2 regions of the Streptomyces armeniacus genome follow, and region 2 is predicted to be linked to the other one. Evidence: riboswitches for the same ligand, from Rfam matches in the RefSeq annotation. Region 2 holds a riboswitch; the other holds the start of a gene.
What was found. Region 2 has a riboswitch for S-adenosylmethionine ahead of thrC (threonine synthase). Riboswitches for the same ligand answer to the same signal wherever they lie in the genome.
Positions count from the first base shown of each region.

Region 1: linked by a shared signal. The riboswitch ahead of DVA86_RS08995 (aminotransferase class V-fold PLP-dependent enzyme) and the one ahead of thrC (threonine synthase) in region 2 are both predicted to bind S-adenosylmethionine.

Region 1 covers NZ_CP031320.1:2,047,493-2,051,090, reverse strand. The annotation lists gene qcrB (cytochrome bc1 complex cytochrome b subunit) at 1-241, shown strand, start outside; gene trpD (anthranilate phosphoribosyltransferase) at 617-1,681, shown strand; SAM riboswitch class IV at 1,987-2,104, shown strand; gene DVA86_RS08995 (aminotransferase class V-fold PLP-dependent enzyme) at 2,147-3,580, shown strand.
Region 2 covers NZ_CP031320.1:7,790,258-7,793,855, forward strand. The annotation lists gene DVA86_RS33705 (SSI family serine proteinase inhibitor) at 1-431, opposite strand, end outside; gene thrC (threonine synthase) at 982-2,307, opposite strand; SAM riboswitch class I at 2,325-2,464, opposite strand; gene DVA86_RS33715 (glucosyl-3-phosphoglycerate synthase) at 2,652-3,598, shown strand, end outside.

The DNA.
Region 1 (3,598 bases), 5.7 Mb from region 2:
GTTCATCGAGGTGCACGAGCCCCTGGCGCAGGAGGACCTGCACACGCTCACCGCGCACGAGCAGTACGAGCCCGCCGAGATCGGACCCGAGTCGGACGAGCACGGCGTACAGCGCAAGGTCGGCAGATCGGAGAAGCTGCGGGCGAAGCTGTCCAAGGGCTACTACGGCTCGGACGGGCAGATCCCCAAGCCGACGGCCGAGGAGTACAAGGAGATCACGAGTGGTCACGGCCACCACTGAGTGATCCTGTGCCGGGCGGCCGGCTGCCTTCTGGCCGTCTGCCTGCCGGCTGACGGTCGGCTGACCGGTCCGGATACGGCGCACGCGGGCCCCGGTCCCCTCGTACGGAGGGGGCCGGGGCCCGCTGCTGTGTGGCGCGGCGCCGCCGGGGCGGCGGGCGCGCCGGGCGGGTGGCCGCGGGGCGGTGCGTGGCGGGTCGCGTGGCCGGTGCACCGTGATCAGAGTGCGGGCAGCACGCCCCTGCCGGTCCCCGCGCCGCTAGGCTGGCGGCGAGCCGCGCCACCGTGGCGCGCCCGCCGGACGTATGCCACCGGTGCCACCGGACGTGCGCCCGGCCGCCCAGCCGTACCACCATCCATGCCAGGAGTGATCCCCATGAGCGCTGCGACCCCCGCTGGAGGCGACACCACGGCGGCCCGCTCGTGGCCGGACGTACTGAGCTCCCTGCTGGCCGGTGAGGATTTGAACGCGGACGCCACGGCCTGGGCCATGGACCGGATCATGCGCGGCGAGGCGACCGACGCGCAGATCGCCGGCTTCGCGGTGGCCCTGCGGGCCAAGGGCGAGACGGTGGAGGAGATCTCCGGCCTCGTACGCACCATGTACGAGCACGCCAACGTGATCGAGGTGCCCGGTCCCACCGTCGACATCGTCGGCACCGGCGGCGACCGGGCGCGCACGGTGAACATCTCCACCATGGCCGCCATCGTGGTGGCCGGCACCGGCGCGCGCGTCGTCAAGCACGGCAACCGCGCGGCGTCCTCCGCGAGCGGTGCGTCCGACGTACTGGAGAAGCTCGGCGTCAACCTGGAGCTGACCCCGCAGCGCGTGGCGGAGGTGGCGGCGCAGGCCGGGATCACGTTCTGCTTCGCGGTGAAGTTCCACCCGTCGCTGCGGCACGTGGCGGGCGCGCGGCGGGAGTTGGGCATCCCGACCTCGTTCAACTTCCTCGGCCCGCTGACCAACCCGGCCCGGGTACGCGCGCAGGCCACCGGCGTCGCGGACGCGCGGATGGCGCCGATCCTGGCGGGCGTGCTCGCGGAACGCGGCTCGTCGGCGCTGGTCTTCCGCGGCGACGACGGCCTGGACGAGCTGACCACGACGGCCACGTCGACGGTGTGGGTCGTACGGGACGGCGCTGTGCGCCGCGAGTCGTTCGACCCGCGGGACATCGGGGTCGACCTGGTGCCGGTCGAGGCCCTGCGCGGCGCGGACTCCGCGTACAACGCGGACATCGCGCGCCGCCTCCTGGACGGCGAACACGGCCCCGTACGGGACGCGGTCCTGCTCAACGCGGCGGCGGCGCTCGTCGCCCTGGACCCGGCGGACGGCCCCCTGGCCGACCGCCTCGCGGCGGCCATGGCCCGCGCCGCGGAATCGGTCGACTCGGGCGACGCGAAGGCGGCCCTGGAACGGTGGGTGTCGGCGAGCAACGCGTAACCAGCTGCGCGCGCCGCCCCCGCTTGTACGGCTCCGGCCGGGACCCGCCTCCTGGGGCGGGCCCCGGCCATATCCAGCCTGTCCGGCGTTTGAGGACGGACCCCGACCCGTTCGCGGGGTGCGGTTGGGTGTGTTGCGTGATCGTCCACCGGTGTCTGCGCGTGTTCCGTGGCTGAGGGCCGTCCTCAATCGCCGGACGGGCTTGATCGGCTGAGGTGCGTCCTCGTCAAGCGCCGGACGGGCTTGATCGGGGCTCGGCCGGACGGGCTACTGCCGGGGCAAACGCGTATGGCATACTGCCGCCAGGTCACGAGCGACAGCGATCAAGGCCCCGGCCCGCTGTCCGGCAACCCTCCGTCCGTGGCGGGGTGCCCCGGGTGATGACCAGGCCGCAGGCAGCGAGGTCTGCGGCAAGCGCGGATCCCTCACGCCAGGGGTCCTGGTCTTCGAGGGAGTTCTGCCGTCATGTCCGTGTCCGTTGACACCGCTGTCCTCCGTACGCCCGCATCGCCGCCCCGTCGGCACGGCACCGCCGACGAGCCGCTGCCCGTACTCGGCAACGACGTGCTCGCCCCCCTCGTCACCGGCGGCGAGGTGTACTACGCCGCTCTCGACTACGCCGCCAGCGCCCCCGTACTGCGGCGCGTCTGGGACGACCTCGCCGCGTACGCCCCGTACTACGGCAGCGTCCACCGCGGTGCCGGGCACCTCTCGCAGGTGTCGACGCGGCTGTACGAGGAGAGCCGCGCCACCGTGGCGCGCTTCCTCGGGTGCCGACCCGACGACGAGGTCGTCTTCACCCGTGCCACGACCGACTCGCTGAATCTGCTGGCGCGTGCGCTGCCCGAGGGCACCCGCGTGTTCGTGTTCGAGACGGAGCACCACGCGTCGCTGCTGCCCTGGCGCGGCCGGCACACGACGTGTCTGCGCGCGCCGCGTACGCCCGAGCAGGCCGTCGCCGCCCTCGACGAGGCGCTGCACGCCGCGCCCGCGGGCCCGAAGCTGGTGTGCGTGACGGGCGCGTCGAACGTCACCGGCGAGATCTGGCCCGTACGCGAACTCGCCGCCGCCGCGCACCGGCACGGCGCGCGGATCGTCCTGGACGCGGCGCAGCTGGCGCCGCACCACCCCGTGGACATCGCCGAACTGGACGTGGACTGGGTCGCGTTCTCCGGGCACAAGCTGTACGCGCCGTTCGGCGCAGGTGTGCTGGCCGGGCGCCCCGACTGGCTGCGCGGCGCCGAACCGTACCTCTCGGGCGGCGGCGCCAGCAGGCGCGTCGCCCGCCGCGCGGACGGCGCGCTCGACGTCGAGTGGCACACGAACGCGGCGCGGCACGAGGCCGGTTCGCCGAACGTCATCGGCGCGTACGCCGTCGCCTCCGCCTGCCGGGCGCTGGAGGAGGCCGGGTTCGACCGCCTCGTACGGCGGGAACGGCAGCTGCTCGCCCGCGTACTGGAGGCGCTGGCGGACGTGCCGGGCGTGCGGGTGCTGTCGCTGTTCGGGGAGGAGGCGGAACGGGTCGGGGTGCTGTCGTTCGTCGTCGACGGCTGGAACAGCTCGCACTTCGCGGCGGCGCTGTCCGCGGAGTACGGGATCGGCGTACGGGACGGCATGTTCTGCGCGCACCCGCTGCTGCGCGTGCTGCTGGGGGGCGCGGCGGACGAGCCGGGGGAGTGCGGTGGGGTGTCCGGGCCGTCCGGCGCGTCCGGGGCAGCGCCGGAACCGGGGGAGCGGTCGTTGAACGCCGTTCGCGCCAGCTTCGGTGCGGGCACGCCGGACGAGCACGTCGAGCGGTTCGTACGGGCGGTGCGGGAGTTGGTGACGGACGGCGCGCGGTGGAGCTACCGGGTGGAGGACGGGCGCTGCGTGCCCACCGACCACCCGGCGTTTCCCTGACACGAACCTCAGCCACAT
Region 2 (3,598 bases):
GCCTTCGGCAGCGCCGGCACGAGCGCGTTCCAGCGGTTGATCTCACACCCGTTCGCCCGGCTGAAGCGCGCGTCGACCGGCTTTCCGCGCCACGTCCCCGTGACCCGGGCCGTCACCGGGCCGCCGTAGACCATCGTGCACTGCGCGTCCTTGGGTACGGGCGCGAAGACGTCGGTGCCCTTCCTGGCGGCCTTGTCGATGGCGGCGCACGCTTCCCTCGCCTCGGGGTGGTCACCGCCGGACGGGTGACAGGCGAGCGTGAACGACCCGTCCATCGCACGGTCCGCGCTGTCCGTGACGGAGACGCTGAGGCGGTCGGCCTTGGCGGGCGGTACGACGCCGCCACCCGGCAGGACGGCCGTCGCCGGTGCGGCGGCAGCCCCGGTGAGGGCGGCAGCGACGGCCAGGATGGTTACGGTACGGCGCAACATGGTGGCTCCCGGTGAGTGCTGGCAGGCGCGCGACCTCCGCGCTCCTTGCCGTACTAACGCTCCCCGGCGCCCGCCGTTGCGCAACTCGACCCACCCATCCGGCGCACCCGCCCCACGCCTCCGCCTAGCAGCCCCAGCCCGCGGACCGCGCGCCCGGACCCCGCCCGCCCGCGCACGTGTTCCGGGGCGGCCCTGCCACCGTTGCCCCCCCCCGGCCCGGCCGCCCCGGCCCGCGTAGCAGGCGCTCCCCCCCCGTCGTCCCCTCAGGGCTGTCCCGGGACACCCTGCTGTGTAGGTGTGCCGCGTGCTACGTCGTCGGGGCGGGTAGAGTGGTTCAAAGAGACGGGTCGGAGTCCACGCGATGGGCGGCGTCGCGGGGTGGTACCTGCAGCGGGGCTGGGTCTACGGCGGCACGTGCCCGGCCGGGGTGATCGGGGTCGTACGCCGGATCGCGGTCGAACGCCGCGGGCGGGCCGAACGGCGGGGCGGCCCGCCCGGGTTGGGCCGGACGGGGCCCGCCGCCCGGCCCGGCGGGCGGGAGGCCCGGCGGTCAGGCGAGACCGGCCTCGCGGAACGCCGCCAGGCTGGGCCGGATCGTCGCGGTCGGACCGGTCGTCGGCGCCACCGCGTCGAGCGTCTTGAGCCCGTCGCCGGTGTTCAGCACGACCGTGGTGAGGGACGGGTCCAGCACGCCGTTCTCGAGCAGCTTCTTGGCGACACCGACGGTCACGCCGCCCGCGGTCTCCGCGAAGATGCCCTCCGTACGGGCCAGCAGCTTGATCGCGTCGACGATCTGCGCGTCGTTCACGTCCTCCACCGCGCCGCCCGTACGGCGGGCGATGTCCAGGACGTACGGCCCGTCCGCCGGGTTGCCGATGGCCAGGGATTTGGCGATGGTGTCGGGCCGCACGGGCCGTACGACGTCGTGCCCGTCCTTGAACGCGCGGGACACCGGCGAGCAGCCCTCCGCCTGAGCGCCGAAGATCCGGTACGGCTTGTCCTCGACCAGGCCGAGCGCGATCAGCTCCTTCAGCCCCTTGTCGATCTTCGTCAGCTGGGAGCCGGAGGCGATCGGGATGACCAGCTGGTCCGGCAGCCGCCAGCCGAGCTGCTCGCAGATCTCGTACGCGAGGGTCTTGGAGCCCTCGCCGTAGTACGGGCGCAGGTTGACGTTGACGAAGCCCCAGCCCTCGCCGAGCGGGTCGCCGATGAGCTCGGAACAGAAGCGGTTGACGTCGTCGTAGTTGCCCTCGATGCCGACGAGTTCACCGCCGTACACCGCCGCCATCACGACCTTGCCCTGCTCCAGGTCGTGCGGGATGAACACGCACGAGCGGAACCCGGCGCGCGCGGCGGCGGCGCCCACGGCGCCCGCGAGATTGCCGGTGGACGAGCAGGAGAGCGTGGTGAACCCGAAGGCGCGCGCGGCCTCGACGGCGATCGCGACGACGCGGTCCTTGAACGAGTGGGTCGGGTTCCCGGAGTCGTCCTTGATGTGCAGCGAACCGGTGACACCCAGCTCACGGGCCAGGTTGTCGGCCTTGACCAGCTGTGTGAAACCGGGGTTGGTGCCGGGCCGGTCGACGACATCGGCCGGGACGGGCAGCAGCGGCGCGTACCGCCAGATGCTGTTGGGGCCCGCCGCGATCTGCTTGCGCAGGCCCTCGGGGTCGCCGCTCGGGAGGTCGTACGCGATCTCCAGCGGCCCGAAACAGACCTCGCACGCGAAGATCGGACCGAGCGCGAAACGCTCGCCGCATTCGCGGCAGGAAAGCGCGGCGGCGGGGCCGAGTGAAACCGTGCCGCCGGGGGCGTTGTTGCCGTTGGTGGCGTCGGTGCCGGGGGCGGTGGGCGTCTCGGGAGTTTGCACAGCCATGAAGGCGAGGCCCTTTCTCCTCATCTTCCCCGTGACGTATCTCGCCACGAGACGGACTTGGCACCTTCCCTAGCCGGGAGCCCCGCCATGTGCGCAGGCCGGCCGGAGGGTTGCCGGGGCTTCATCGGGCCGTTCCCTCTGCCCCTCTGGATGAGCGGTATGAAGTTGTTCGATCGGTTGTCAGTCGCCTGTCAGCCGTCCACAGGCATTCCGGGGTCAGGCCCAGGCATGCTGAGGCCATCGCCGTTGTTCAAGACTGTAACCGAAGGCCACCGGGCTTGAGATAGTCGTCCGAACCGCGAGATGGATCACAAGAGACCGCAAGGGATCGCAAGGGAGCGCACGTGCTGGACGAGGTCGGCTACTGGCTCGAACGGCGCTCCTGGTCAGCGACCGATCGCCCGCTCACCACGCTGCTCGACGCGAAGCGCGCCGGCGGCGAGGGCAGCAGCGTGAGCGTGGTGCTGCCCGCGCTGAACGAGGAGCGGACCGTCGGCGAGATCGTCTCCGTCATCCGCCGCGAGCTGATGACCGAGGCCGTCCCGCTGGTCGACGAGCTGGTGGTGCTGGACTCGGGCTCCACCGACCGTACGGCGGCGGTCGCGGGCGACGCGGGCGCGAAGGTCGTACACCGCGACGAGGTGCTGCCGCGGCTGCCCGCACTGCCCGGCAAGGGCGAGGTGCTGTGGCGGTCGCTGCTGGCGACGAACGGCGAGATCGTGTGTTTCGTGGACGCCGACCTGCGGGACTTCTCCGCCCGCTTCGTCTCGGGGGTCGTCGGGCCGCTGCTGACGGAGCCGGACGTACGGCTGGTCAAGGCGATGTACGACCGGCCGCTCGGGCCGGTGCCGTACGAGCCTGCGGCTCTGGGAGGCGGCGGGGCCGCCGCCGACCCGGGGAACGGTGCGCTGGCGGGCGGCGGGCCCGGCGGCGGACGGGTCACCGAACTGGTCGCACGGCCGCTGCTGAACCTGCACTGGCCGCTGCTGGCGGGCTTCGTACAGCCGCTCGGCGGCGAGTACGCGGCCCGGCGCGAGCTGCTGGAACGGCTGCCCTTCCCGGTCGGCTACGGCGTGGAGCTCGGCCTGCTGATCGACGCGCTGCACGCCGCCGGGCTCGACGCGCTCGCCCAGGTCGACGTGGGCGTACGGCGCCACCGCCACCAGGACGGGCAGGCCCTGGGCCGGATGGCGGCGGCGATCTACCGCACGGCGCAGTTGCGGCTCGCGCGCGGGCCGGGGCCGCAGGCCGGGCACGGCGTGCAGCGTGGGCAGGCGGCGCGCGGGCCGCT